3 regions of the Methylobacterium sp. 174MFSha1.1 genome follow, and region 1 is predicted to be linked to each of the others. Evidence: riboswitches for the same ligand, from Rfam matches in the RefSeq annotation. Region 1 holds a riboswitch; each other region holds the start of a gene.

Region 1 (9,616 bases):
GAGAACGACATCCGTCCGATCCTCCTCGAGCACGCCGGCGACGGCCCGGCACTGGTGCACGACGGACGTGCGGCGGCCCTGTTCGGCGGTGGTACCGGCTGGCCGGGATTCCGGAGCATGGCGGAGGCGCCGGGCGGCGCCCGCTTCCTCGGCCCCGCGGCGGCGGCGATCCCGGCGATCCTGGCGGCGAGCCCGTCCCTGCGGCGCATCACCGTCGCGCCCGGCACCTTCCCGGGCCAGAACGCGGCGATCGAGACGGTGGGATCCTGGAGCTTCGTTCTCGGCCGGCCCGGCCTCGACCCGGCCGCGGTCACCCGCCTCGTCGCGGCGATCGACAAGGCGAAGCCGGCCCTCGCCCGGCTCTTGCCGCATGAGCGGCCGAGCGATCCGCACGACTTGAAGGAGGCCGTCCCGGCGGCCTGGCTGCATCCCGCGACCGCGGCCTTCCTGCGCGGCGAGTAGAGCCCCGAAGGCCGCACCAGCCGGTGTGATCCTGTGGACACAGCGATCGCAACATTATTACATTGCGTTTCTAGATGTTGCTCCCCGGCGGGCGGCCTGCCATGGATGGTGCCGCCAAGGTTCCCCGGGCGCGAGCCCGCGGGCGAAGAGGGAACCCGGTGAGTCCCGACGGGACGAAACCGGGGCTGCCCCCGCAACTGTGAGCGGAGAGGTTCCGCCGCCGACGGTCACTGGTGCGCCTGCACCGGGAAGGCCAGGTGGAGCCGACGATCCGCGAGCCAGGAGACCTGCCTTGAGCGCGCGCCGTTCCGGCGCGGTCACGTCCCGCGGGCGGTGCGGCCCGGAGGAGCGCTCGGGCCCTGCGCCGCGCGATCGCGCGGACGCAGCCTGCCGCTCGCCCGGATCGCGTCGCGCGGCAACAGTCGAGTACGCTCCGTGAAACGCCGTCCGCCGTCCCCCAGCGCTCCGTCCGCTCACCCGGCGCCCCACCGGCGTCGGTACGGCGCGACCCTGGCGACCGCGCTCGTCCTCGGCGCCGCGGCGCCGGAGGCCCGGGCGCAGGAGACCATCGCCCTCGACGAGGTCGTGGTGGAGGGCCCGCGCCCGCCCGTGCCAGGTCCGAGCCTGCCGGTGCTCCCGACGACCGCCGCCGGCATGATCGGCCTCATCGGCCCGACCCCGGGCTTTCGCGCCGACCGCGCCGTCAGCAGCACCAAGACGGACACGCCCCAGCGCGACGTGCCGCAGGTCGTCACCGTCGCCCCCCGCGAGGTCATCACCGATCTGGCGGCGACGCGGGCCGAGCAGGTCCTCGCCTACACGCCGGGCATCGTGCAGCAGAACAATTTCGGCGGCCTCTCGCCCCTCGGCTACGCCGTTCGCGGCGTCGCCACGGCCGAGATCTACAAGAACGGATTCCCCCTCGCCCGCGGGTTCCCGCCCCAGCAGGACGCCCAGAACATCGAGCGGATCGAGGTGCTGAAGGGCCCCGGCGGCGGCCTGTTCGGCCGCAGCGACCCGGGCGGCCTCGTCAACATCATCACCAAGCAGCCGACGCGGGAGCGCTTCGTCGAGATGGGCGGACTCTGGGGCTCGTTCGAGCAGGCCCGCGGCACGGTCGATGCCGGAGGCAGCCTCGACGAGGAGGGCACGCTCCTCTACCGCTTCAACCTCGCCGCCGGACGCCAGAACAGTTTTCGGGATTTCGTCGACGGCGACCGGCTCCTCGTCGCCCCGGTGGTGAGCTGGCAGGTCACGCCCGACATGCGGGTGACGGTCGAGACCGAATTCCTGCGCAACCGCGCGGTGTTCGACCGCGGCATCGTGGCGATCAACGGGCAGCTCGGCGCATTGCCGATCTCCCGCTTCCTCGGCGAGCCGGGCCAGAGCATCCACCAATCCAGCGACATGATGCAGGTGCGGGTCGACCACCGCTTCGACGCCGACTGGCAGATGCGCCTCGCGACCTCCTTCAACACCGGCGCGCTGACCGGCGAGGCGGTGGAGGTGAGGGGGATCGCCGCCGACAACCGCACCGTCCTGCGCGACCGCAACCTGCGCAACTACCGCTGGGACGTGGCGATCGGGCAGGCCGAGCTGGTCGGGCGCTTCGACACCGCCGGGATCGGCCACACCCTGCTCCTCGGCGTCGAGCGCGAGAGCACCGATGCCCGCTACCAGCAGGTCCGCTCGCGCTTCCGCCAGACGCCCTATTCCCTCGACATCTACGCCCCGGTCTACGGCCGGCCGCTGCCGCCCTTCGCCTTCCAGACCAACGGCTTCGAGCAGGTCACCAACACGGCCTTCTACGTCCAGGACCAGATCAGCCTGAATCCGGAATGGAAGGCGCTCGTCGGGGCACGCTTCGACGTCTTCGAGCAGTCGTTCCGGGAGCGGACCACCGGGCTCCAGACCGACCAGACCCATTTCGCCGCCTCGCCCCGGGCCGGGCTCGTCTACCAGCCGCTACAGGCGCTCTCCTTCTACGCCAATGTCGGCACCAGCTTCCGGCCGAATACCGGGCCCGACGCCTTCGCGGCGGCGCGAAGCGGGCCCTTCGCGCCGGAGAGCGGTCTGGGCTACGAGGTCGGCATCAAGCTCGACCTGTTCGGGGGCGCCTTGAGCCTCACCGGCGCCGCCTTCCGGGTCGAGCGGCAGAACGTGCTGACCGCCGATCCCAATAATTCCGGCTTCTCGCTCGCGGCCGGCGGCGTGCGCAGCCAGGGCTTCGAGCTCACCGCGGCCGGCCAGATCACGCCGGAGATCAAGCTCCTGGCCGGCTACGTCTTCGCCGACGCGGTAATCACCAAGGACAATGTGCTGCCGGTCGGCGCGCCCTTGATCAACGTGCCGCGCCACTCGGGCAGCCTGCTCGCGATCCACGAGGTGCAGGAGGGGCCGTGGAAGGGGTTCGGCCTCGGCGGCGGCGTACGCGCCGTCGGCGAGCGGGCCGGCGACGCCAATGCCAGCTTCCGGCTGCCGGGCTACATCGCGGTCGATGCCCTCGCCTATTACCGCTGGGAGAATGTCCGGTTCGGCCTGAACGTCGAGAACGTGTTCGACACCACGTATTACGAGAGCTCGCTCAGCGCGCTCCGGGTCTATCCGGGAGCGCCGCGCCGGTTCACCGGCACCCTGTCGGTGCGGTTCTGATGGTGGCGCTCCGCAAGGGCGATGCCGGCCGCGATGCCGCCGCCGCCCGCGCCCGGCGCTACCGCCGGGACCTCGCGCCGGTCCTGGCGGTGATCGCCGCCGAGACCGGCGGAACGCCTGAGGGCATCGCCGCCTCGCTGACCCGGCGCGGGGTGCGCAAGCCCCGCGGCGGCCCGATCTGGACGCCGCCGGATGTGCGCCGGCTCCTCGCCCGCCTCGCCACCGAGACCGGATCATGACGGCAGCATCCACATCTACGCGCACGACCGCCCCGCGCATCGCCGCGATCGACGCCCTGCGCGGCCTCGTCATGCTGCTGATGCTGGTCGACCACGTCCGGGAAACGTTCTTCCTGCACGCCCAGGTCCGCGACCCGATGGACCTCGCGGTCACCGCCCCCAACCTGGTGGCGACGCGGCTGACCTCGCATCTCTGCGCGCCGGTCTTCCTGCTGCTCACCGGCCTCTCGGCCTGCCTCTACGCGGGCAAGCACGGCACGGGCGCGGCCTCGCGCTTCCTCCTCACTCGCGGACTTTTTCTGATCGGGCTCGAGCTCACGCTCGTGAACCTCGCCTGGACGGGCAAGATCCTGCCGCCGGTCCTGTATCTGCAGGTGATCTGGGCGATCGGCCTCAGCATGGTCGCGCTGGCGGGCCTGCTGCGGCTGCCGCGCCCCGCCCTGGCGGCGGTCGCGCTCGTCATCATGCTCGGGCACAACCTCCTCGACGGGATCGTGCTGGCGCCGGGCCAGGCCGGCTACGTGCCGTGGTCGATCCTGCACCAGCGCGGCCTCATCGACCTGCCCTGGGGTGTGGCCCGCACCTCCTACCCGGTGCTGCCCTGGATCGGCGTCGCGGCGGCGGGCTACGCCCTCGGGCCGTGGTTCGCCCTCGATCCCCTCGCCCGGCAGCGCCGGCTCCTCGCCCTCGGGGCGGCGGCGCTCGCCGGGTTCCTGGTGCTGCGGGGGCTCGACGGCTACGGCGAGCCGGTGCCCTGGCAGGCCGGCCCGACCATCGGGGCGACGGTCCTGTCCTTCCTCAATCTCACCAAGTATCCGCCGTCGGCCTGCTTCCTGCTGCTCACTTTGGGCCTCGGGCTCTGGCTCCTTGCCCTGTTCGAGGCGCTGCCGGCCGCGCGCCTCGCCTGGCTGCGGGTGTTCGGGGGCGCGCCGCTGTTCTTCTACGTCGTCCATCTCTGGCTGTTGCGCGGGCTTTATCATCTCGCGCTGGTCCTTGGCTTCGCCGGCCCGTCCGGCCGGGTCGAGGCCGGGTCGCCGGCGCAGCTCTGGCTGATCGCGGCTTTCCTCAGCCTGCCGCTCTATGGGGCGTGCCGCTGGATGGTGGGGCTGAAGCGGCAAGGGCGGCATCCGGTGCTGAGCTATCTGTAATGGCTCAGCTTCAGCCCTCGAAGCTCACTGGCGGCTTTTTATACCCACCACGTCATTCCGGGGCCGCGCCGCGGAGCCCGGAATGACTTTGTGGGGTGGGAACGTCGTGCGCCAAATTGAACATTCAGCGGTACGAATGCTCACTGCCGCACGAACAAACTCACCGAGAGGATGTGATCCATCGTCACCCGGGAGGCCGGCGCGTTGACCGTCTGGTTCGTGTAGCCGACTTCCACAGTGGACTTCCCGGCGAGCGGCACTTCCAGCCCGATGAAGGCGCGGACGCGGTCGAAGCCGGCCTTCGCGCCCCAATCGGTATCGTTGAGGGCGACGAAGGCCTCGGTCCAGGCTAGAGCGGCGACGCCGCGCGTCTCGTCGGTCAGCGGCACCGCCGCGCGCAGCATCTGGCGCAGGCGGAAGCCCGTGTCCCGCCCGTTGGTCTGGAGGCGCTGCTCGAATCGGGTGCGGGACGAGAGCTTGACCCGCTCGACCGTCCCGATCTCCCAGCCGACCTGCTGGAAGCTGCGATCCTCCGCGAAGGCGCGTTGCCCGAGCGGCGTGTTCTCGACCCGGGCGTAGCCCTGGTAGACGGTGACCGCGTCGGTGATCTTCCAGCCGACGGCCGGCCGCAGGATGAGCTGGTCGAGGTTCGCGATGCCCTCGCCGAAGCGCGGCTGCACCTCGGCGAACACCGCGAACGATCCGATGCTGCCGAAGGCCGTGGCGTTGATCCAGAGTTGACCGTCGTGGTCGACCTGCGCCGCCGCCGGCAGGCTCGCGCCCGCGAGCCCGAGGACGGGCGACAGGATGCGCAGGAGAGGGAGCAGACGTCCGGCCGCGATCATGCCCATTCCATCGGATGCGCCCGCGCGAATCGGACCGGGGCTCTCTTGAGGGCAAACGAGTGGGCGCGACGCTTTATTGCCGGCAAACCGGCAAGGTTTGACGCCTGTTGCGGGAGGGCCACGAACACGCGCACCATGCCCAGCACCGACCGTCTATCTTTGATCCGTGCGGGGACGCGGCCGCGCTCATCCTGGCTGGGTTCTCGGCCTCGGGGATAGCCGAGGAAACCACCGTGATCCATCGCGGTCGAGCATCACGAGGGCGTCGTCGAGCACCGCGACATCGCACCGGCAGCGTCGATCGCGGCTCCACGACCGTCCTTAAGGATGGACGGCACGGGGCAACTCGAAGGCCTGCACAAGGTAGGCTGCAACTGATCGTCGAGCCTTCGACGGGTGCAGCGGACCGTCTCGACGGTCCACTGGCGCATCAGGGAAGCGCGACGATCTCGCTCTCCCGCACGGCGCGCTCGCCCATCCGCGACCGGATGCGATAGGCGGCCTCTCCGCTGCGGTCCTCCGGCATCAGCCGGACGACCTCGAAAGCATCCATGTCGCTGGCATGGCTGTCGGACGATCCGGCCCGCACCATCCGCACGCGCTGATTCAGCTTGAACTTGTGTAGCATTGCGCCACTCCTTCCGACATCCGGCGAGAGGGCGCCGTTCACCCGCGCTGGCGCGCCTTGCGGGCCGCGTATCGGGCGTCGCGCGCGGCCTTCTGGTCAGCCTGTAGCGCTGCATTCGTCCGCACGGCCTCGGCGGCACGTTCCACTTCCTCGGCGGCCGCGGCCTCGCGCTGGCGCGCCTCCGCGGCCCGCGCCTCAGCCTCCTGCACTACCCGGGCAGCTTCCTGGGCGGTTCGCTCGGCCTCGCGCTCGGCCAGTCGGACGGTCCGTGCCGCGGTGATCGCCTGCCGCACCGCGCGCCGCGCCGCGAGGGCCGGGTCGTCCTCGGTGGCCCGCGCCTGGAACCGGGCGAGGGCGGCCTGCCGGGCCGCAGCGGCCGAGCCCAGCCTGTCGCCGAGCGGCGCTTCCTTGAACTTGCCCATCGCTCAGACCCGGCTCAGGGCGAGGGAGCGGATCGGGCGCGAGAACCGGTCGGCGAGATGCCAATGGAGCTCCCGGACGGAATGGTAACGGTAGGTCCGGTCGATCAGGTGGCTGATGTCGCGGCGCTGGTCGTCGACCTGCTGCCAGATCTGCTGCACCTGGAAGGTCGCGGGCTCGATCGCCGCACCAGTAGATTGCGAACTGAACGTAAAATTCACTCAAATGATCCGATGGAGGTCAGGCCTGCGCCGCGGCGCAGGGCGGGAGATGCGGACGAAACCATCCGCATCCCGGTACCGGAGCGTTACGCGGCGCGCAGGTTGCCGGCCGACTGCTTCCCGCTGCGACGGTCGGTCTCCATCTCGTAGGAAACCTTCTGTCCTTCCGACAGGGTCTGCATGCCCGACCGCTCGACGGCGGAGATGTGCACGAACACGTCCTTGCCGCCGTCATCCGGTTGGATGAAGCCAAAACCCTTCTGGACGTTGAACCACTTCACGGTGCCGATGGTCATAGTCGTATCCATAATCTGCAAGCGCATGGTGGAGCTCGGCACGCCGTCGGCAGCGCCAAGACTCGGATCAATCGACGGATTTGGAGCGAGTGGCAGAGCATGCGCCAGCGACGAGGCGGCGGAGAGGCTCGGTAATCAGGCCAACAATCGATTCCACATACTTAATTCAGATCGCGACAGAGCGCAAGGCACGCGAAAAAATATTAGACGCGCCGGTTGGAACGACTGAAAAAAATCACGCGAAAACGGCTCAACGTTCCGGACAATCATCCTGTCGAAGGCTGTCTCGCGTGCACGATTCCGGACGTCCGCCGATCACCCGGATCTCCGACATCCCGCGCCTTTTCGCTCAGGCGGTGACCGCCGCCGGGGCGGGCCAGCCGATGCAGTCCTCGTGGGCGCGGAAGTTGCGCAGCCACCAACCCCAATCCTCCGGCACCAGCGCGAAGGGGTCCGGGTGCGCCAGTTCCCGCGCCGCCCAGACCGGCCAGTGCGGGTTCGACAGGGCCGGCCGGCCGAGGAAGACGAGGTCGATCAGCTCGTCGCGGATCACCCGGTCCGCCACCGCCGGCAGGCCGAGATTCCAGCTCACCCCGACCGGGATCCCGACCTCGCGCCGCACCCGCGTGCCGCGCTCGACCATGAACGACATCCGGGCGAAGGGCGGATCGGTCATCTGGTCGGTGTTGAAACCGATCGACAGGTCGGCGAGGTCGAGGCCGTGCGCCTTCATCCGGCCGACCGCCACCACCGCCTCGTCGAACTGCACGCCGTCCGGGTGGAGGTCGTCGGAGCCGAGACGCATGGTGAGCGGCAGGCGCTCCGGCCACACCGCCCGCACGGCGTCCAGCGCCTCGAGGTGGAACCGGAGCCTGTTGTCGAGGCTGCCGCCGTACCGGTCCGTGCGCTGGTTGGCGAGGGGCGAGAAGAAGCTCGCGCCGAGATAGCCGTGGGCGAAGTGCATCTCCAGCCACTCGAACCCGGCCTCGACGGCCCGGCGCGCGGCCTCCGCGTAGGCCCGGTGAATGGCGGCGATCTCCTCGACCGTCAGTTCCTCGACCGGATAGGTGTAGCGGCCGCCATAGGAGATCGGGGAGGGGGCCTTGAGCTGCCAGCCGTCGGGATGGTCCGGCGGCAATTGCAGCTTACCCTCCCAGGGCTTCTGCTCGCTGCCTTTCCGCCCGGTATGCCCGAGCTGGATTGCCGGCACGCCGCCCATCTCCCGGATGATGCGGGTGACGCGGGCGAGGCCCTCGACGTGCCGGTCGTCCCAGATGCCCGCGCAGGCGGTGGTGGTACGCCCTTCCGGGGTGATCGCGATCTGTTCGGGGAAGACGAGCCCGAACCCGCCGGCCGCCCGCGAGCCGTAGAGCATCACGTGGTAGTCGCCCATCGCCCCGTCGACCGACCGGTGCATGGTCATCGGCGACATCGCGATCCGGTTGCGGAGCGTGACGTCCTTCAGGGTGAAGGGGCTGAACAGGTCGGGCATGCGGCCTCGCGAGGGGCGGCCGCCCGACCATCGAGCCGGCGGGCCTCTCGCGAGGGTATGGAGCCGGAGGCGGGACCGGCAAGGGAGCCTGCGCGGCGAGGGCGATCCGCCGCGGGCGGCGCGACGCTCTCTGGACCCTGCCTCCTCTACGAGGGAGGGCTGGCGTCAGCGCTCTACTCGATCCCGAGCTTCGCCTTCAGCAGGGCGTTCACCGCCGCCGGGTTGGCCTTGCCGCCCGTCGCCTTCATGGTCTGGCCGACGAACCAGCCGAGCAGGGTGGGCTTCGCCTTGGCCTGCTCGACCTTGTCGGGGTTGGCCGCGATGATCTGGTCGATCGCCGCCTCGATCGCGCCGGTATCGGTGACCTGGCGCAGGCCGCGGCTCTCGACGACCTGGCGCGGGTCGCCGCCCTCGCTCCAGACGATCTCGAACACGTCCTTGGCGATCTTGCCCGAGATGGTGCCGTCGCCGATGAGGTCGACGATCGCGCCGAGCCGGTCCGCCGAGACCGGGCTGTCCTCGATACCCTTGCCCTCCTTGTTCAGGCGGCCGAACAGCTCGTTGATGACCCAGTTCGCCGCGATCTTGCCGTCGCGGCCCTTGGCCACCGCCTCGAAGTAGTCGGCCGAGGCACGCTCGGCCACCAGCACCGTCGCGTCGTACGGCGAGAGGCCGTACGCGTCGATGAAGCGCGCCTTCTTCGCGTCGGGCAGCTCCGGCAGGCCGGCGGCGAGGCCATCGACGAAGGCCTGGTCGAATTCGAGCGGCAGCAGGTCCGGATCGGGGAAGTAGCGGTAATCGTGCGCCTCTTCCTTCGAGCGCATCGAGCGGGTCTCGCCCTTGTTCGGGTCGAACAGGCGGGTCTCCTGGTCGATCGTGCCGCCATCCTCGATGATGGCGATCTGGCGCCGCGCCTCGACCTCGATCGCCTGGCCGATGAAGCGGATCGAGTTGACGTTCTTGATCTCGCAGCGGGTGCCGAAGGGGTCGCCGGGCTTGCGCACCGAGACGTTCACGTCGGCGCGGAGGTTGCCCTTCTCCATGTCGCCGTCGCAGGTGCCGAGGTAGCGCAGGATGGTGCGCAGCTTCGTCACGTAGGCCTTGGCCTCCTCCGACGAGCGCAGGTCCGGCTTCGAGACGATCTCCATCAGCGCCACGCCCGACCGGTTGAGGTCGACGAAGCTCATCGTCGGGGACTGGTCGTGCAGCGACT
Region 2 (9,616 bases), on a different contig from region 1:
TCGCCGAGATAGGCGTCGTAGAGCCGGTCGATGTCGGCATCAGCGACCGCATCGGTGGCGGCCGCCATGACGAACACCGCATCCAACCCCTGCGCCAGCTCCTGCGCCCCGCGCCAGCCGTGGCGCAGCTGCGCGGCGATCCAGCGCGGATGGGCGAGGCGGCCGCGCACAAGCCGGGCCACGTCCTCGCGGGCGGTGCGGGCGCGGGGCGCCTCGGGGCGGCTGGTATCGAGGCTGTAGAGGACGGGCGTCGCACCCAACGACGCGGCGGCGGCGGAGAAGCCTCCCATGGCGTCGGCGGCGGCGTCGCCGTCGAGGAGGTCGCGCTCGGCGACGTCGAAGGCGTGGAGATAGGCGTCCGCCGCCGCGACCCGGGCGGCGAAATCGGCGTCCGAGGCGCCCGCCGCTCCCGTCGCCTCCGCGGTGGCGTCGAGATAGGCTCGGGCGAGGTCGCCGCGTCCGCTCCACGCGCCGTCGAGGGCGAGCGCCGCGGTGCCGGCGCCGTAGCGGCCGGGCGCCGCCCCGAACACCCGCGCCGGCGCCTCGCCCCGGCGGCGGGCGGCGGCGAGGGGATTGTCGGCATCCTCCTCCTCCCGCGCCGCGACCGCCCGGGCGGCGCGGTCGAGGAGCGCCAGCGTCTCCGGGAAGGTGTCGCGAAAGGCGCCGGAGACCCGGACCGTCACGTCGATCCGCGGCCGGTCGAGAAGGGCGAGGGGCAGCACCTCGAAGCCGGTCACCCGGGTCGAGGCGTGGTCCCAGACCGGGCGCACGCCCATCAGAGCGAGAGCCTGCGCCACGTCCTCGCCGCCGGTGCGCAAGGTGGGCGAGGCCCAGAGATCCATGACGAGGCGGGCGGGATACTCGCCCTCGTCCTGGAGGTAGCGCCGCACCACCTCGGCGGCGGCTTTGTCGCCCAGCATCGCGGCGGCCCGGGTCGGGAGCGCCCGGGGATCGAGGGTGGCGAGGTTGCGCCCGGTCGGCAGCACGTCGGCCCGGCCGCGGGCCGGCGAGCCGGCGGGGCCCGGCTCGACGAAGCGGCCGTCGAGGGCCTTCAGCAGCCCCGCCCGCTCGGCCGGGCCGCAGGCGGGATGGGCGTCCGGTGCCTCGCCGAAGACGTGGAGCCCATCGCGCATCGTCACCTCGGCGAGGTCGCACAGATGCGCGTCGAGGGCGGCGAGCGCGTCCGGCATCGGCGTCGCGCGGTCGATTCCGGCGGCTGCGAGGAGGCCGGCATCCTCCGCCCGCTCCAGGATGCCCCGGGCGATGAGCGTCGCCCGGCGGGGATCGAGCACGGTTGCGACGGAATACTCCTCCACCAGCTCGCGCAAGGTCGCGGCCTCCGGATCGAGGCCGGCCGCGGCGGTCTCCGGCGGCAGGTGCCCGATCGTGATGGCGCCGATCCGGCGCTTGGCCGGCGCCGCCTCGCCGGGATCGTCGACGATGAAGGGATAGATCACCGGGAGCGCCCCGACCGCGAGCGCCGGCCAGCAGGCGGGGGAGAGCGCCACCGCCTTGCCGGGCAGCCACTCGGTGGTGCCGTGGGTGCCGAGATGGATCAGCGCGTCGCATCCCTCCCGCAGCGCCAGATGGAAGGCGAGGGCGGCGTGGCAGGGCACCGCGTCCGGATCGTGGTAGCCCGCCTTGCGGTCGCCCTTGTGGCCGCGATCCGGCTGGAGCGCCACCAGCACGGAGCCGACCCGCAGAGCCCGGAACCGGAAGGCCCCGTCCTGCACGGCCGGGTCGTCGGCAGGCTCGCCCCATTCGGCCGCGAGGGCCGCGCGGGCCTCCGCCGGCAGCCGGGTGCGCCAGGTCTCGTAGCCCGCGAGCGGCACCGCGAGGCTCGGGGCACCGTCCGTGAGGCGGCGCATCAGGGCGTCCGGCTCCGGCATGTCGGAGACGGCGTAGTCCTCGGCGGCCAGGAGGTCGAGGATGGCCTGGGCGCTCGCCGGGGTGTCGAGCCCGACCGCGAACCCCGCCCGGCCGCCCCGGGCCGGGTAGTCGGACAGGACGAGGGCGAGGCGGCGCTCGGAGCGCGGCTTGGCGGCGAGGCGGGCCCAGGCGGCGGCGCGGTCGGCGGTGGCGGCAATGCCGGAAAAATCCGGCACGGCGCGGCGCTCGCGAAACCCCTCGACCTCCGGCGCCTCCTCCTTGTGCGAGATCGGGAAGCCGGAGAGCCGCCCGTCGAATTCCGGCAAAGCCACCTGCATGGCGAGGTCGGCCGCCCCGAGCCCGCGGCTCGACGCCGCCCAGGCCTCCCGGCTCGCGCCGACCGTGAAGGCCTGGATCACCGGGCAATCCGCCGCGTCGAGGACGAAGCCGGCGTCGTCGCGGGCCGAGAAGGCGGTGGCGGCGACGATCACGGCGGGGCGCTGGGTCGCGACGGCCGCGCGCACGGCCGCCAGCGCCTCCGGATCCTTGAGGCTCGACACCGCGACGATGGCGGGGCTGAGGCCCCGCTGCCACAAGGCGGCCGCGAGGGCGGTGACCGGCGCGGTGTCGCCGCCGAGGATCGCCGAGCGGTAGACAAGGACGAGCGCCCGCGGCAGGGCCGAGGCGGGATCGGGCCGGTCGCGCACGCCGCAGCCCGGGCACCAGGCAAAGCCCCGCGGCAAGGCGCGGGGCGGCTCGGCCGCGACCGGCCGGCCGAGCTCGGCGGCGATCCGCGTGAGGAGCCCGCGCAGGTTCTCAGGGCCGCCGGCACGGAAATAGGCGTCGAGAGTGTCGCGCAGCTCCGGCGCCACCGTCGAGACCGCGTCGAGGCGCGGGTCGGGCCGGTCGTCCCCCGGCAGCACTGCGAGGGGAATGCCGTGCGCGCGGCAGGTCTCGGAGAGCCGCTCGATACCGTAGCGCCAGTAATCGAGCCCGCCGAGGCAGCGCACCAGCACGAAGCGGGCCCGGGCGATCACCGCGTCGGCGTAGAGATCGACCGAGAGCGGGTGGCGCAGCTGCGCGAGCTTGGCGAGCCGCAGGCTCGGCCACTCCCCCGGCAGGCCCGCATAGGCGTTCGCCAGACCGGCGAGGTCGGAATCGGTGAAGGACAGGGCGACGATGTCACCGGGCGCCTGGCCCAGATCGACCGCCGCCTCGCCCTCGTCGAGGGAGACCGAATCGATGCGCAGGACGTGCATCGGCCCTCAGGTCCCCGACACCAGGCGGGGCCGCGGCGGGAACGCGACGCCGTCGTACACGTCCGCCAGCGCCAGGGTCATGCCGAACTCTGGCAGCTCGATCGCCTGCTCGAGCCCGGCGACGAGTCGGCGCTGCCAAGCCCCGTCCGCGTCCCGGCGCCAGAGCGCGATCTCGGGGGCGTTCGGCTCGACCAGCAGGATCACCGCGAGGCTCGCGACCGCCTTGTATTCCTCCAGCTTGTCGAAGGCGTCGAAGTCGCGGGTCGAGGGCGACAGCACCTCGACGACCAGCCGCGGTTCTGCCGCCGTCAGCCCGTTCGGGTCGCGGGCACCACAGTCGATTCCGAGATCGGGACGGCGGATCTGGCCCGGCAAGGTCTCGACGCTGCCGTCTCCGGTGAAGGGCCGGCACGGCGTCCCGCGCAGCCGGGTACGGAACTCCGCCACGAGGTTGACCACGATGTCGTCGTGGACGTTGCGCGCACTTATCCTGAGGCGGACCGGCACCCCGCCGACCAGCTCGTAGCGCTCGTCCTGGCGCTCGTGCCAGGCGAAGAACTTCTGCACGCTCCAGTGCCGCGGCGCGGGCTCCAACATGCGATGCCCTCCCGGGCTCTGGGGGTTCTGATGGTCCGGGCCGATGTAACTTTGGCGGGATATGGCGTCCGGCGCTCGCGTATCAAAATAAAGCGCGTATCTCTCCTTTCCTCGCCCACGCAGGGCTGTCCAGGGAAACGAAAGAGCGCAGGTTTTTCCCCTCCCCCCTCTGCGGGGGAGGGTGGCCCCCGGAGGGGGCCGGGAGAGGGGGCGACGCTTCCGGAGAAGTCGCGGGCTTCAGGACGCGCGCTACCTGGAGCAGCGTCGCGCTGCCCCTCTCCCGCCCGGCTCCGCCAGGCACCCTCCCCCGCAGAGGGGGGAGGGCGAAACCCGCGCCGTTCCCTTCCCCGGACAGAACTCCCGCCTGCGGGGATAGGAGAGATGCGCGCCTCCCGTCCTGCGAATCCGAACCTACCCCTTCAACGCCGCCGCCACCGCCGCCTTGTCGAACCCGGTGAGCCCGATCACCACCAGCGTCCCGTCCCGGTGCTCGCCCGGGCGCCAGGGCCGGTCGTAGTGATGGGCGACGCGGCGGCCGACGCCCTGGACGACGAGGCGCATCGGCTTGTCGGCGACCGCGCAGAAGCCCTTGATCCGCAGGACCCCCGCCACCTCGGCGGCCTTGGCGACGCGGGCTGCCAATTCGTCGGGCGAGCCGGCGGCTTTCACGGGCAGCGCCACGCTCTCGAAATCGTCGTGGTCGTGGTCCTCTTCCGTCTCGTGGTGCGAGGGCCGGGCGGCGAGGTCGTCCTCGGCGGCCGCGTTGAGGCCGAGCAGCACGCGGGGATCGAGGGCGCCGTGAGCGGTCTCGACGAGCTTGACGGCGCGCGGCAGGTGCGCCTCCACCTCGGCGCGGACGCGGGCCCGCTCGCCCTCGTCGAGGAGGTCCGACTTGTTCATCACCACGAGGTCGGCGCAGAGGAGCTGGTCCTCGAACACCTCCTCGAGCGGGTTCTCGTGATCGACGCTGGCATCGGCCGCGCGTTGGGCGGCGAGCGCCTCCGGGTCGTCCGCGAAGGCGCCCGAGGCCACCGCCGGGCCGTCCACCACCGCCACCACCCCGTCGACGGTCACCCGCGAGCGGATCGCCGGCCAGTTGAAGGCCTGCACCAGGGGCTTCGGCAGAGCGAGGCCGGACGTCTCGATCAGGATGTGCTCCGGCGGCTCCGGCCGGTCGAGGAGCTTGTTCAGGGCCGGCACGAAATCGTCGACGACGGTGCAGCAGATGCAGCCGTTCGGCAGTTCCACCACCGCGTCGGCGTCGCAGCCCGGGATGCCGCACTCGGCCAGCAGCGACCCGTCGAAGCCGACATCACCGAACTCGTTGACGATGATCGCGAGGCGACGGCCGTCGTTGTGCTCGACTGCGTGGCGCACCAGCGTCGTCTTGCCGGCGCCGAGGAAGCCCGTGACGATGGTGCAGGGGATCTTCTTGAGGATGGTCATGGGGTCACCGGCGCGGGAGGGATGCGGGCGACGACGCCCTTGCGGAATTCCTGTGGACGCTCGCGCCAGGGCACGAGGCCGTCCGGCGTCCCGGCATAGAGGCCGACGCCGTCGAGGATGACGTCGGCGGAGATCGCCGGGTCGAGGTCGCCGTAGATGTAGGTCCAGCGGCCGGGGCTCGCGACCGCGACCGTGCAGGGCCGCTTGCAGACCGACAGGCACTCTACCGGTTCGATCCGCACCGGCGCGCCGGGCCGGGCCGCGAGCGCCTGGGCGAGCGCGTCGTGCAGACGTGCGCCGGCACGGGGGCCGTCGGCCGGATCGGTGGCGTCGCGGCAGGTGGTGCAGACGTAGAGAGTCACAGGATCGCTCACGCGGCCACCTCGCTCCGGCGCGCAACGCCCCTCGTGCCGGCGACGGCACCCCAGGCCCAGCCGAAGGCGAGGCCGAGCACCGCCCAGAATGCGAAGGCGACCGCCAGCGACCGGGCGGCGAACTGCGCCGCGTAGACCGGCGGCATCGCGGAAATCTCTTCCGGCCCGTGCGGGGCACCCCAGATGTGAGGCGCGACGATGAGGGCGAGGCCGACCGCGATCGCGGCGGGCCCGCGGCGGATCGCCACCAGGTAGAGGCCGGTCGCGGTGGCGAGCGCCGTCGCCACCCACCAGAGCTGGCGCGATTCGAGGGCGGCGGCCGCGGCACCGGGCAGTTCCGGCGGCAGCCCGACCGCCGGCGCCAGGCTGGCGGCGAGGAAGCCGCCGATGCCGAATTTCAGCGCCTCGGACGGCGTCACCGCCCGTCCGGTCGCGACCAGCACGGCGCCGAGCAGCAGCGCGTAGCCGATGCCGCTCACCAGTGTCGCGAGGGCCGTGAAGGCGAGACGCGGCAGGCCCGGCGCCGGCTGCCATTGCGGCTCGGCCCCGTGGTCGTGGCCGGCATGGGCGAGCACGATCAGCGGGTTGGCGAAGGCGTGGGTGGCCGGCGCGACGCTCTCCGCCGTCTCGTACTTCTCCGCCGCCAGGATCAGCGGCGAGGTGAGGGCGAATTGCAGAACCGAGGCCACGCAAGCGGCGAGGAAGCCGGCGACCAGGGCCGCGGCGAGCAGACGTTTCGTCATCGTAGGATCACCTGCACGACCAAAGGGCCGCGGGCCCGCAGCCCCTCAGGGGCGCAGGCCGCGCGGCTTTACGAGGGTCGGGCCCTGGTCAGTGGCAGGGGAAGTTGTGGGCGTGGCGCCAGTCGTGCGCGGCGTTATGCAGGGCGACCACCGGCGCGAAGCCGGAGACGAACAGGAGCCCGATGCCGAGCGTGGCAGCCAGGAGGACGGCGCTCAGGCGCTCGCCGACGAGGGCGGGGGAGAGGGACCGGGTGATCGCGACCATGACGAACTCCTGCCGCCCCACCGGCGGCGTCGAGAGAAAGGGGTGACGGCAGGTCTCCTGGCTCGCGGCTTCTTGCCGGCCCACCGCCTTCCCGGATCGCTCCAGTGGCCGATGGCGGACCGTGTGCGACCGCTCACAGTTGCGGGGGCAGCCGCGGCATACCGGAAGAAGCCCGGCTCCCGCGTTCCCTTTTCACCTCGTCGCCGAGGCACCGTCGAGCCCGACCCTAGCCGGTCGCCTGCGGGCTTGCAATCGGCGCGGCCTGCCGCGACACCTCCGGCCCCGAGTTTTTCGCGGCCCCGAGTTTTTCGCCAGATAAGGAGACGTCCGTGCCGGATCCGGACCGCGCCGCCCCGCGCCTGACCCTGGTGCTGGGTGGAGCCCGCTCAGGAAAGAGCCGCTACGCGGAAGGCTTGATCGAGGCGATGCCGGGCCCCTGGCGCTACGTCGCGACGGCGCAAGCGTGGGACGACGAGATGCGCGCGCGCATCGCCGAGCACCGCGCCCGCCGCTCCGTCCCCTGGGAGACGGTCGATGCGCCGCGCGACCTGGCCTCGGCGATCGCCCGGGCGCCGGCCGGCCGGCCGGTGCTGGTCGATTGCCTGACCCTGTGGCTGACCAACGCGATGCTGGACGAAGGCGCCGACCTCGCGGCGGAGACCGGCGCGCTGGTCGAGGCCTGCCGGGCTGCGGCCGGGCCGCTGGTGCTGGTCTCGAACGAGGTGGGTTTCGGCATCGTGCCGGAGAACGCGCTGGCCCGCCGGTTCCGCGACGAGGCCGGGCGCCTGCATCAGCGCCTCGCGGCGATGGCCGACCGGGTGGTGCTGGTGGTGGCCGGCCTGCCGATGATCATCAAGGGAGACGCCCAATGAGCGACGACGAGACGGCGCGCCACCGCGCCAAGATGGAGAAGCGCAAGGCGGTGCAGGACGCCGAGGTCGCGGGCAAAACGATCGAGAAGGGCCTGCTGATCGTCCATACCGGCCCCGGCAAGGGCAAGTCGACCGCCGCCTTCGGGCTGATGCTGCGGGCGCTCGGCCGCGGCTGGCGGGTCGGAGTGGTACAGTACATCAAGGGCGCCTGGGAGACCGGCGAGCGCTTCGCGCTGGAGCGGTTCCAGGATCAGGTCGCGTGGCACACGATGGGGGAGGGATTCACCTGGGAGACCCAGGACCGCGACCGCGACGTGGCGGCGGCGCGCGCCGCCTGGGCGAAGACCGAGGCGCTGATGGCCGATCCGGCGATCCGGCTCCTGATCCTCGACGAGCTCAACATCGCCCTGCGTTACGACTACCTGCCGCTCGCGGAGGTGGTGGAAGCATTAAGCCGGCGCCGGCCGGACCTGCACGTCGTGGTGACCGGGCGCAACGCCAAGCCGGAACTGATCGCGGCGGCCGACCTCGTCACCGAGATGGGCTCGGTGAAGCACCACTTCGCCGCGGGGGTGAAGGCGCAGGAGGGCATCGAGTTCTGACTGCAGGTTCTGATTGACGGGGATGGTGGGACGGGGCTACAGCTCGGCCATGACCAGCGCCCGCCCGACCGGATTATCTTATTCGCCGCGCAATTAGCGGCGGAGTGCTCGTCATCTCTCAACCGCTGCGACGTGTCGGCGGTTGAGGCTCTCAGGATATCCCGGCCCGCCGACCTCGCCCCAGATCCGAGGTCTCCCGTGCCGTCCTCTCCCATCCCGCTCCCCGCCCTCGGCCTGATCGGCTTCGGTGCCTTCGGCCGCCTCGTCGCCACGCATCTGGCGCGGCTGTTCACGCTGCGCGTCCACGATCCCTTCGCACCCGCCTCCGCCTTCGCGGCAGCCGGACTCGAATCTTGCAGCCTGGACGATGCTGCGGCCTGCCCGGTGGTGATCCTGGCGACCCCCATCGCGACCCTGGCGGCGGTAATCCGGGACATCGCCCCGCACCTGCAGCCGGGCGCCCTCGTCCTCGATGTCGGCTCGGTGAAGGTGCGGCCGGCGCAGATCATGCGGGCCGGCCTGCCACCAGGAGTCGACATCGTCGCGACCCATCCGCTGTTCGGGCCGCAGAGCGCGCGGGACGGCCTGCGCGGCCTCAAGATCGCGGTTTGCCCGGTACGGGGCGAAAGCGGCGCAAGAGTGGGCGCCTTCCTGCGGCGAGCCCTCGGGCTGACCGTGATCCTGACCACGCCGGAGGCCCACGACCGCGAGGCGGCGGCGGTGCAGGGCCTGACCCACCTGATCGCCAAGGTGCTGGTGGCGATGGAGCCGCTGCCGACCCGGATGACCACCCGCAGCTTCGACCTGGTGATGCAGGCCGTTGGCATGGTCCGGCACGACGCGCCGGAAGTCTACCACGCCATCGAGCGGGAGAATCCGTTCGCGGGCGAGGTCAGGCGACGGTTTTTCGAGCTGGCGGCGCAGATGGACGGCGAGTTGGGAGAGGTCGAAACCGCTGGTGCCGCAATCTATCCGACGACTGCATGAAACCCGGTGTCATGTATGGACGGTGAACCGCCCCGGGTTTCGCTGAGGCTTCACCTTCTGAGAGGATGAAGCCATGACGAAGCGAATAATCCCGTTTCCCCTGAGGTGCGCGAGAGGTCTACGGGATCGTCCTTCGACAGGCTCAGGATGAGACCGATCTGTAGGGTGCTGCCGATCGCCCCGTCGACCTACTATGTGCATGTCGCCCGGCGTTGCCGATCCCGAGAAGCAACCGGTTCGTGCCCGCAGCGACGCCACATTGATGATCGAGATGCAGCGCGTGTTCGAGGCGAACTTCTGCGTCTACGGCGTGCGGAAAAGCTTGCCCCGGACTTGATCCGGGGCCTGGCGACAGCTGGCACGGGAGGGGAGCGTGGCCGCGCGATGCACGGTAGCGCGGCTGATGCACAGGATGGGCTTGGCGGAGGGCGGGGGCGACAGCCCCCGCTTCGGCAGGCGAGGGGAGTTGAACGCGACGAAGCCCGCCAAGCGTGAGCTTGGGCGGGCTTCGTCGTGAGGATCGTGAGTAAGGGAACGTGGCGTGCTTGGCAGGTCTGGCGGTGACCGACTCTCCCGTGTCTTGAGACACAGTACCATAGGCG
Region 3 (9,616 bases), on a different contig from region 1:
TGGATTCCGGGCTCCGCTGCGCGGCCCCGGAATGACCCTGTGGATGTCAACTCCGCCGCGGGAAACAGCGCAGGACGACCGATGGCTGACCCGTCCCTCAGAGCCTGCTTGAGCGGTTGCGCCGATTGATCTGCACACAGGCCGACATCTCTCAACGTCATCCCGGGGCTCGACGAAGTCGAGAACCCGGGATCCATAACCGCTGACGACGCTGGGCAAGGCGGCCAGCGTTCCGCTTCATCCTGCGCCGTCAGCGGTTATGGATCCCGGGTTCCGCTCCGCAGCCCCGGGATGACATCGAGGGTTTCAAGGTGGTCGGTCAACTCAAACAAGCTCTCAGAACCGCCCCGCCAGCGTCAACCGCACGGCCGTCGGCTCGACCGGGTGGAAGTGCCGGTCGGCGACGCCCGCCGCCTCCCCGGGAAGGCGCGATTCATAATAGTAGGTGATCTGGTCGGCCCGGGCGTTCGTCAGGTTGAGCACGTCGAGGGCGAGGCTCACGCCGTTGTCGAAGGCGTAGCCGATCCGGCCGTTGAGCAGGGCGGTCGGCTTCGAGCGCACCGAATTGTCCTCGATCAGGGGGCGCGGCCCGAAATAGCGGAAGCGCAGGGTCCCGAACCAGCCCTGGCCCTCGCCGAAGGTGACGCCCGCCGAGGCGATGGTGGTCGGTGCCTCCGGCACCCGCCGCCCGACCGGGTCGCGGTCGGCGAAGCGGGCATTGGTGAGGGTCAGGTCGCCCTCCAGCCGCAGCCAGGGCGTGACGGCGTAGTGGTTGCTCCACTCGATGCCGAAGCGGCGGGTCGGCCGGCTCGGCTCGGTGGTGCCGGTGTCGCCCTGGAACAGGTTCTCGGAGGCGAAATCGAGCCGGAACAGGGCGAGGCTCGTCTCCAGCCCGGCGATGGAGCGGTTGCGGATCCCGACCTCGTAGCCCGTCGAGGGGACCAGGAAGGGCGAGCGGGCAATATTGAACAGAGGGCTCGCCGGATCGACCGTCGCGGTGACGCCGCGGGCGTCGTTCGAGTGAAAGCCGCCACCGTAATTCAGGTAGATCTCGGTGTCGGCGAACGGGCCGAACACCGCGCCGAGCTTCGGGTTGACGATGCCGTCGCGGGCTTTCCCCGAATTCGCGGCTGTGTCGGAGCGGACGTCGGCATAGTAGCCGTCGGCCCGGAAGCCGACGCTGGTGCGCAGCCAGTCGGTCCAGCGCACCCGGTTCTCGTAGTAGACAGCGGCGCTCGCCTCCAGCACCCGGTCGTCGAGCACCGTCGAGCGGTACTGCCGGGCGGTGGTGTTAAAAAGGCCGACCCGGATGTCGTCGGTGCGGGTCTGCACGCCGATCTCGTTCTCCATCGCCAGACCGAACAGGTCGCCCTGGAAGACGCGGCTGACCTCGCCGCCGCCGAGCACCCGGGCGTCGCGCTGGCGGAACTGGTCGCCGTTGACCGGATCGTTGAGAAAATAGGTGAAGTTGTTCCAGAGGTTCATCTGGTAGCGGATCACGTAGGCCGAGGCCCGCGTGATGCCGCCGGCATCCGACTGGCTCCAGCGCCCGGAGAGCGAGAAGCGTCCGGTGTCTCCGCCATCGGTCGGATCGAGGCTGCCGTAGCGGCCGATGATCCCCTCCGCCACCGCGCGCTCGGGGATCTGGTTGGTGGCGTTCCACTTCGCCCAGTAGGCCATGCCGGTGACGGCAAAGCCGTCCGTGGCGGTGCCCTGGCTGTAGCGGGCGACGCCGTTGAGCTTGCGCAGGGCATCGGGCACGACCCACGGCCCGTCATAGGCCTGCGCCTCTCCCGCGACGAGCAGGTTGCCGGCGCCGAGCGGCACCGAGGCCGCCGAGAGCCCGCGCCTGAAGCCGAAGCTGCCCAGCGTCGTCAGCGCGATGTTCCTGTCCAGTTTGTCGAGATAGTCGATCCGCACCGAGCCGGCGGAGGCGAAGTCGCCGTCGCGGACGAAGTAGGGCCCTTTGTGGAACTCCACCGCGCCGACGAGTTCGGGGATCAGGAAGTTGAGGTCGGCGTAGCCCTGGCCGTGGGCGTGAGTGCGCATGTTCACCGGCATGCCGTCGACGTGGAGGGCGATGTCGGTGCCGTGGTCGAGGTTGAAGCCGCGCAGGAAGAACTGGTTGGCTTTGCCCTCGCCGGAATGCTGGGTGACGATCAGGCCCGGCACCGCCTCCAGCACCTCGCCCGGGCGGGTAACAGGCAGGCTGTTGATGACGGCTCCGCCGATGATCCCGGCGCTCGCCGCCTCGACCGGGCGCAAGGACCCGCCGATGCCGGTGATTCCGCCGGGATAGCCGGCGCTGGCCGCCCCCGGCGCGGCGGTCACTGGTGCTTTCACCTCGATCTGGTCGAGGGGGATATCGTCCTGGGCGAGAGCGGGACCAGGCAGGCATGCGGCGGCGAGGGCCGCGAGGAACCGGGAACGGGAGACGGGCACGGGCGAGCCTTCACGGGCTGTGGCACGTCACCGTGGAGGCACCGGCACACCCCGGCCGGCGCGGCCCACATGTGACCACGGCTGACGGCAGGTCTTCTTCCCACCAAGTCTCCTGGCTCACGGGTCGTTGCCTCCCATCGTCTTCCCGGGCTCCGGCACCCAGTGACGTCGGTGATGGAGGGCTCGCCGCTCACAGTTGCGGGGGCAGCCGCGGCTTCTCGCACCGCGTTCCCTTTTGATCCCCGGGGGGAACCGTCCCGTCGAGGTGTAGGCGGGAACGGGGCGGGCGCCAACGAGGCGCGCGCCGATTTGTCGGGCGTGTTGCCGGTTGTCGACGGGACACCGCGCGGGGTTCCGTGTCGGCGCGGCGCCGTCGCCTCAATCCGCCAGCGGCCGCGCTTCCTCCGGCAGCATGATCGGGATGCCGTCGCGAATCGGGTAGGCGAGCTTGGCCGAGCGGCTGATCAGCTCCTGGCGCGCGGAATCGTAGTCCAGCCGCTCCTTGGTCAGGGGGCAGACCAGCAGCTCGAGCAGCTTCGGGTCGATGCGGGTGGCCTCGAAGGAGGCGGGGGAATCGCTCACGGGACGTCCTTCCGAATGGTCCGGTGGGACCTTGCGCCTGGGTCTCTAGCCCAAAGCGCCGCTTATTGCAGCGTCGGCTCGGCTCCGGAGGCGCGCACCAGCTCCATCTCGGTCACGGCGATCAGGACCTCGGCCCGGGTCTTGAGGTCGGGCGCTTCCAGCATCGCCTGCTTCTCGCGCGGGCCGAACGGGCTCATCATGCAGAGCGCATTCACCAGGGCCTCGTTCGGCGCCTCCTCGATCCCGGCCCAGTCGACCTTGAGGTCGTTGGCCTCGACGAAATCGCGAAGCGCCTTCAGCACCCCGGCGCGGTCCACCGCCTCCTCGCCGGCGCGGGCGTGGAAGTCGCTCTCGAACGGCGCGAAGGTCACCTTGCAGCGGCGGAAGCCCGTGGCGTTGGGCAGCTCTTCCTCGATCCGGAACCGGGCGATGCCGGTGAGCGAGATCAGGTAGCGGCCGTCGCCGGTCTCGGCGAACTGGGTGACGCGGCCGGCGCAGCCGACCCGGAAGAGTTTTGGCGAGAGCGGGGTCTCGCCGGACTCGGAATCCGGCTGGATCATGCCGATCACCCGGTCGGTGCGCAGGGCCTCGTCGATCATCGCGAGGTAGCGCGGCTCGAAGATGTTGAGCGGCATCTGGCCCCGCGGCAGCAGCAGAGCCCCGGGGAGGGGAAAGACCGGGATCTCGGTCGGGCAGTCGGCCGGCCCCTTGTAGGCGACGTTCATGCTCATCGGCGTCGCTCCCGCGCGGATCGGAGGGGTGTCCCCGGGCCGCGTCGTCTCGGGCCCGGGATCACAGCCTGCTACCTAGGGCGCGCTCCGCCGGCGTGGATACCTGTCCGGCGTAATGCCGCGCCCGAGATGCACTTGAGCCGGCCTTACGAGAACATCAGGGTCGACAGCTTGCGCCGGCCGCGGATGGTCATCGGATCCATCGGTCCCCAGGCCTCGAACAGCTGGAGCAGCTGCTTGCGGGCGCCGTCATCGTTCCAGGTCCGGTCGCGGCGGACGATCTCGATCAGCTGGTCGACCGCCTCCTGCTGCTGGCCCTTGGCGTTGAGGCCGAGCGCGAGGTCGAACCGGGCCTGGTAGTCGGCGGGGTCGGTCTCGATCCGGCGCTGGAAGCCGGCGAGGTCGCCGAGCGACGCCGCCTGCTCGGCGAGCTCGATCGCGGCCTTCACGGCGGCGATGGCCGGGTCCTTGGCGGCCTCGGGCGGCGCTTCGTCGATGAAGCGGCGGGCACCCTCGAGGTCGTCGGCGTCGAGGTGGAGGCGGGCGAGGGCCGCGATGGCGCCGGTGTGTCCCGGCTCCTGGCCGAGCACCGCGGCGTAGATCTCGGCGGCGGCCTGGGTGTCGCCGGCCTCGGCGGCGGCTTGCGCCTCCGCCATCGCGTCCTCGATCGCCGTCGGGCCGACGGGGCCGACCAGGCGCTCGATGAACGCCTTGATCTGCGCCTCGGGGAGCGCGCCCATGAAGCCGTCCACCGGCTGGCCGCGCTGGAACGCGATCACCGCCGGGATCGACTGGATGCCGAGCTGGCCGGCGATCTGGGGATGCTCGTCGATGTTCATCTTGACGAGCTTCACCTTGCCGCCGGCATCCTTGACGGCCTTCTCGATGATCGGCGTGAGCTGCTTGCACGGCCCGCACCACGGCGCCCAGAAGTCGACCAGCACCGGCTGCTGCAGGGATTCCTGCATCACGTCCTGGCGGAAGGTCGCGGTGGTGGTGTCCTTGATCAGGGCGCCCGCGGGGGGCTGGCCGGCCGCGGGAGTGTCGGTGAGCATCGATGACCTCGGGAGAACGGCCTTCACGTTGCGGGCCTGCACGGCCCGCCGATCAGATGGGGTAGACCGGCCGCCCCGGCCAGGGCAAGGCGCGCAAAGCCCGAAACAGCACGGGAAAACAGCAATGCCGGACGCGGCCGCAGCGGCGCGCCCGGCTCGATCGTCACGCCGCCGCCGGCGCCGCCCGGCCCATCCGGCCGATCATCAGCGACATCAGCGCGGCCATCAGGGCGGTCAGCCCGGCGGCCAGGAACGCCTCGAGGTAGCGGCCTTCCGAAGCACGCACCAGGCCGGCGCCGAAGGCGGCGGTGGCGGCCCCGAGCTGGTGGCCGGCGGCGATCCAGCCGAACACGATCGGGGCGTCGCGCTCGCCGAAGGCCTCGTTGGCGAGCCTGACCGTCGGCGGCACCGTGGCGATCCAGTCGAGGCCGTAGAACACCGCGAAGATCGACAGGCTGTAGAACGAGAAGTCGGTGAAGGGCAGGGCCATCAGCGACAGGCCGCGCAGGCCGTAATAGACGAACAGCAGCTTGCGCGGGTCGTAGCGGTCGGTGAGCCAGCCCGAGCCCGTGGTGCCGATGAGATCGAACACGCCCATCAGCGCGAGCAGCCCCGCGGCCCGCACCTCCGGGATGCCCTGGTCGGCGCAGAACGAGATCAGGTGGGTGCCGACCAGCCCGTTGGTGGTGAGCCCGCAGATGAAGAAGGTGCCGAACAGGAGCCAGAAATCGCCCTTGGCGCTCGCCCGCACCAGCCCGTCGATCGCCGCCTTGAACGGGTTGGCGCGCCGGGGCGGCTCGGAGACGGTGCCGGGCGCCGACCCGTAGGGGGTAAGGCCGATATCGGAGGGCCGCTCCGGCAGGAGCCAGGCGACGATCGGGATCAGCGCCGCGATGGCGCAGGCGACGGTGAGCACCACCGGTTGCCAGCCGCCGGCCTGCGCGATCGCCGCGAGGCCGGGCAGGAAGACCAGTGTGCCGGTGGCGGTGCTGGCGGTGAGAAGCCCCATGAACAGGCCGCGGCGCACGGCGAACCAGCGGTTCACCACGGTGGCGCCGAGCACGATGGCGACGCAGCCGCTGCCGAGGCCAGACAGCACGCCCCAGGTGGCGATGAGGTGCCAGGGCTCGCTCATCAGCGCGCTCAGCGCCGTCGAGGCCGCCATCAGGGCGAGCGCGCAGAGCAGGGTGCGGCGGATGCCGAAGCTCTGCATCAGGGCCGCCGCGAAGGGCCCGACGAGGCCGTAGAGGAAGATGCCGAGCCCGGCGGCGAAGGAGGTGGTGCCGCGGCTCCAGCCGAAGGCCTGTTCCAGCGGCAGGATCAGCACGCCGGGCGAGGCCCGCAGGCCCGCCGCCGCGAGCAGGCACAGGAAGATCACGCCCACCACCACGAAGGCGTAGTTCTGGCCGAAGGGCCGCGGTCTCGGAGCGGCGGGGGAGGCGAGGCCCCGCGGCGACACGGTCGAACTCATGCTGGGACATCCTCCCCGAATCGTGCTAGGACGTTACGTACCAGTCAGTAACATCGTCAAGGGTGAAAGCATGGCGGAGGCGCATGACGGCAGCGCACCCGTCCGGGCCGGCGACCGGATCCGGGCGGCCGCCCGCGAGCTGTTCTACGACCGCGGCTTTCGCGGCGTCGGCGTCGACGAGATCGTGGCCCGGGCCGGGGTGACGAAGCCGAGCCTCTACCGCGGCTTCGCCTCGAAGGACGCGCTCGTCGTCGCCTGCCTGGAGGATTACGACCTGCGCCTGCGCTCCCGCCTCGACGAGGCGCTGGCGGCCCATCCGGACGATCCGCAGGCCGGCCTCGTCGCCTTCGTCGACGGCATCGCGACGCGCAGCGCCAGGCCGGGCTTTCGCGGCTGCGGCCTCTCCAACGCGGTAGTCGAGTATCCGGAGGCGGATCATCCCGTCCGCGAGGCGGCGCGCGAGGGCCGGCGCGCGCTCCATGCCCGCCTCGCCGAGGTCGCCGGTACGATCGGCGCCGAGGCGCCCGAGCGTCTCGCCGACGCCATCCTGCTCCTCGTCGAGGGCGCCTTCGCCTGCGGGCAGATCTTCGGCCCCGACGGGCCCAACCGTTCGCTGTCCGGCGCCGCCGAGGTCCTGATCGCCGCGAGCCGGACCGGAGCGTCAGCATCGCGCGCCGCACCATAGAATTCCGTCAATAAATCGGGGGGCGGCGGCAGCATGGCCTTGATTCTGTCGCCATGATCGGTCGATACGCGAGAGTTGACGCCGATCGCGGCCCATCGCCTCTTAGGCAGTGTCCGGGCCGCGACCCCCGTGGAGTAGAGCGTATGACCCTCGTACGACGTTTCCAGGTCGCGCCGGCGCTGGTCCGCCTGATCCGCAAGGAGCGCGGCTCCTCCCGCATCACCGAGGGGTACTTCCCGCCCCAATCCGGCCGGACCTCGTTCGTGCGCGTCGATGGCGGCCAGTGCCACCTCGTTCTCGTCACCTCCGACGGCGGCGCCTCCAGCGAGGAGCGCACGGAGGTGCCGCGCGCCCATGGCGACGCGCTCCTCGACGTCTGCGCCGGCCGCGCCGCCTACGACCGCACCCAGGTGGCGCTCGGCAACGGCCGCGACGCCCTGATCGACCGCTACGTCGCCCCGGGCCAGGTCGACGTGGTGACGGTGGTGTTCGACAATCCCGACGAGGCGAACGGCTTCCCGGCGCCGCCGTGGTTCGGCCCCGAGGTGACGGCGGACGCGGCCTACGAGGGCCGCAGCATCGCGCTCCAGGGCGTGCCGCAGCCGGGCGAGATCGGCCTGTCCAACGCCGCCCTCGACGCCGTGCTCGACCTGATCGAGCCGCGCTACGGCTTCGGCCGCTACGCCGCGCCGAGCCGCAACGGCGAGGAGACCGGGGTGGTCAACGCGCTCCGCCGCATCGCCACGCCGCCGCAGCCCGAGCCGACGCCGCCGCCCCCACCGCCGGAGCCCGAGCCCGTCCACGAGGCGCCGCCCCCGCCGCCCCAGGCCGAGGCCGCCCCCGAGCCGACGCCGCCGCCGGAGCCGCACCCGGATACCCGCATCGACGACGTGATCGAGAGCCTGTCCCAGGCGCTCGGCGCCGCGGTGCCGGGCGGGGATGCCGCCCGCGACGACGGCACCCCGGCCTTCGAGCGCTGGACCGTGCGCCCGCGCCGGACCCAGCCGACGCCCTGAGGGCGGCCAACCGCCCCGACCGTGACGCGACGTCGATCGATCCCGGGTTCCGCCACGGCGGAGCCCGGGATTTTTCGTGTCCGGTGTGCGCGACAGGTCGTGCGGAAGCGCGGCCGTACGGTTGAGCGGCCTCCTTAATCCCTCGGCCGCTTGACGCCGGCGCGTCGGCGCGGCACGCCACGTCCGGCCCCGCCCGCGCCCGATCAATGACCGGCCGCGTGCGGGCGGCCGCGAGGGGCGGTGGCGACTGGACGGCGTCGGCTCCCGCTGTCGCAGAGGCAACGGGCCGGAGCAGGGACAACCGACGGGTTTTTTCTGATTTTTGACTTGGAACGGCGGGCACGGACTTTCTACACTGTCCGGGCCGCGGCCTGTTCCCCACGACAGACACGCGGCGGAGGCCGCACCGCGACGGCCGATCCCAAGGCGGCGGCCGGCACCTCGGGGAGAGAACGCACATGCAGCACGCCACGCCGTCCGCGACGGCCACGGGCTCGTCGCAGCCCTGGTACAAGGTCCTCTACATCCAGGTTCTGATCGCCATCGCGCTCGGCGTCCTGCTCGGCTACGTCGCGCCCGACACCGCCAAGGCGATGAAGTGGCTCGGCGACGCCTTCATCGCGCTCATCAAGATGATGATCGCCCCGATCATCTTCTGCACCATCGTGCACGGCATCGCGTCGATCGGCGACCTGAAGAAGGTCGGCCGCGTCGGCCTGAAGGCCCTGATCTACTTCGAGGTGGTGTCCTCGCTGGCCCTCCTCATCGGCGTCATCGTCGGCGAGATCGTGCAGCCGGGCGCCGGCTTCGGCGTCGATCCCTCGAAGCTCGATGCCAAGGCGGTCGCCGGCTACGCGGCCAAGGCGCAGGCCGATTCGACGGTCGCCCACATCATGGCGATCATCCCCAAGAGCTACTTCGACGCCTTCGCGGGCGGCGACCTCCTGCAGATCCTGCTGATCTCGGTGCTCACCGGCGTCGTCATCACGAGCCTGGGCGAGCGCGGCAAGCCGGCGATCCACGCCATCGAGGCGGCGGGCGAGATCTTCTTCCGCATCATCGGCATGATCGTGAAGCTCGCGCCGATCGGCGCCTTCGGCGCCATGGCCTACACGATCGGCGAGTACGGCATCGGCAAGCTCGGCAACCTGATCGGCCTGGTCGCCACCTTCTACCTGACGAGCCTGCTCTTCGTGCTCGTGGTGCTCGGCCTGATCGCCCGCTTCTCCGGCTTCTCGATCCTCAAGTTCCTGGCCTACATCAAGGACGAGCTCCTGATCGTGCTCGGCACCTCCTCCTCGGAGACGGTGCTGCCGCACATGATGCAGAAGATGAAGCGGCTCGGCGCCTCGGATTCGGTCGTCGGCCTCGTCATCCCGACCGGCTACTCGTTCAACCTCGACGGCACCAACATCTACATGACGCTGGCGACGTTGTTCCTGGCGCAGGCCGTCGGCGCCGATCTGAGCTTCGGGCAATACGCCACCATCATCGCGGTCGCGATGCTGACCTCGAAGGGGGCGTCCGGCGTCACCGGCGCCGGCTTCGTCACGCTCGCCGCGACGCTGGGGGCGATTCCCGGCAACCCGGTGCCCGTCGCCGCGATGGCGCTCATCCTCGGCATCGACAAGTTC

What was found. Region 1 has a riboswitch for cobalamin ahead of BM430_RS17095 (TonB-dependent siderophore receptor). Riboswitches for the same ligand answer to the same signal wherever they lie in the genome.
Region 2: another riboswitch for cobalamin. It lies ahead of BM430_RS32070 (CbtB domain-containing protein); the one in region 1 lies ahead of BM430_RS17095 (TonB-dependent siderophore receptor).
Region 3: another riboswitch for cobalamin. It lies ahead of BM430_RS08500 (TonB-dependent receptor); the one in region 1 lies ahead of BM430_RS17095 (TonB-dependent siderophore receptor).

The regions. Positions count from the first base shown of each region.
Region 1 covers NZ_FPCB01000018.1:149,769-159,384, reverse strand. The annotation lists gene BM430_RS17100 (TAXI family TRAP transporter solute-binding subunit) at 1-462, shown strand, start outside; cobalamin riboswitch at 563-772, shown strand; gene BM430_RS17095 (TonB-dependent siderophore receptor) at 1,117-3,114, shown strand; gene BM430_RS17090 (hypothetical protein) at 3,114-3,353, shown strand; gene BM430_RS17085 (acetyltransferase domain-containing protein) at 3,350-4,501, shown strand; gene BM430_RS17080 (DUF2490 domain-containing protein) at 4,642-5,346, opposite strand; gene BM430_RS17075 (hypothetical protein) at 5,777-5,974, opposite strand; gene BM430_RS17070 (DUF6481 family protein) at 6,013-6,396, opposite strand; gene BM430_RS34060 (hypothetical protein) at 6,400-6,615, opposite strand; gene BM430_RS17065 (cold-shock protein) at 6,702-6,911, opposite strand; gene BM430_RS17060 (oxidoreductase) at 7,261-8,403, opposite strand; gene gatB (Asp-tRNA(Asn)/Glu-tRNA(Gln) amidotransferase subunit GatB) at 8,577-9,616, opposite strand, start outside.
Region 2 covers NZ_FPCB01000062.1:30-9,645, reverse strand. The annotation lists gene cobN (cobaltochelatase subunit CobN) at 1-3,128, opposite strand, end outside; gene BM430_RS32090 (Uma2 family endonuclease) at 3,135-3,725, opposite strand; gene cobW (cobalamin biosynthesis protein CobW) at 4,137-5,171, opposite strand; gene BM430_RS32080 (DUF1636 family protein) at 5,168-5,545, opposite strand; gene BM430_RS32075 (CbtA family protein) at 5,542-6,288, opposite strand; gene BM430_RS32070 (CbtB domain-containing protein) at 6,377-6,553, opposite strand; cobalamin riboswitch at 6,583-6,784, opposite strand; gene cobU (bifunctional adenosylcobinamide kinase/adenosylcobinamide-phosphate guanylyltransferase) at 6,913-7,425, shown strand; gene cobO (cob(I)yrinic acid a,c-diamide adenosyltransferase) at 7,422-8,027, shown strand; gene BM430_RS32055 (prephenate dehydrogenase) at 8,226-9,014, shown strand; partial or broken gene BM430_RS32050 (IS3 family transposase) at 9,162-9,435, shown strand.
Region 3 covers NZ_FPCB01000009.1:163,131-172,746, reverse strand. The annotation lists gene BM430_RS08500 (TonB-dependent receptor) at 337-2,343, opposite strand; cobalamin riboswitch at 2,547-2,694, opposite strand; gene BM430_RS08495 (Trm112 family protein) at 2,821-3,024, opposite strand; gene BM430_RS08490 (LON peptidase substrate-binding domain-containing protein) at 3,087-3,755, opposite strand; gene trxA (thioredoxin) at 3,902-4,810, opposite strand; gene BM430_RS08480 (MFS transporter) at 4,974-6,281, opposite strand; gene BM430_RS08475 (TetR/AcrR family transcriptional regulator) at 6,352-6,966, shown strand; gene BM430_RS08470 (CYTH domain-containing protein) at 7,110-7,982, shown strand; gene BM430_RS08465 (dicarboxylate/amino acid:cation symporter) at 8,441-9,616, shown strand, end outside.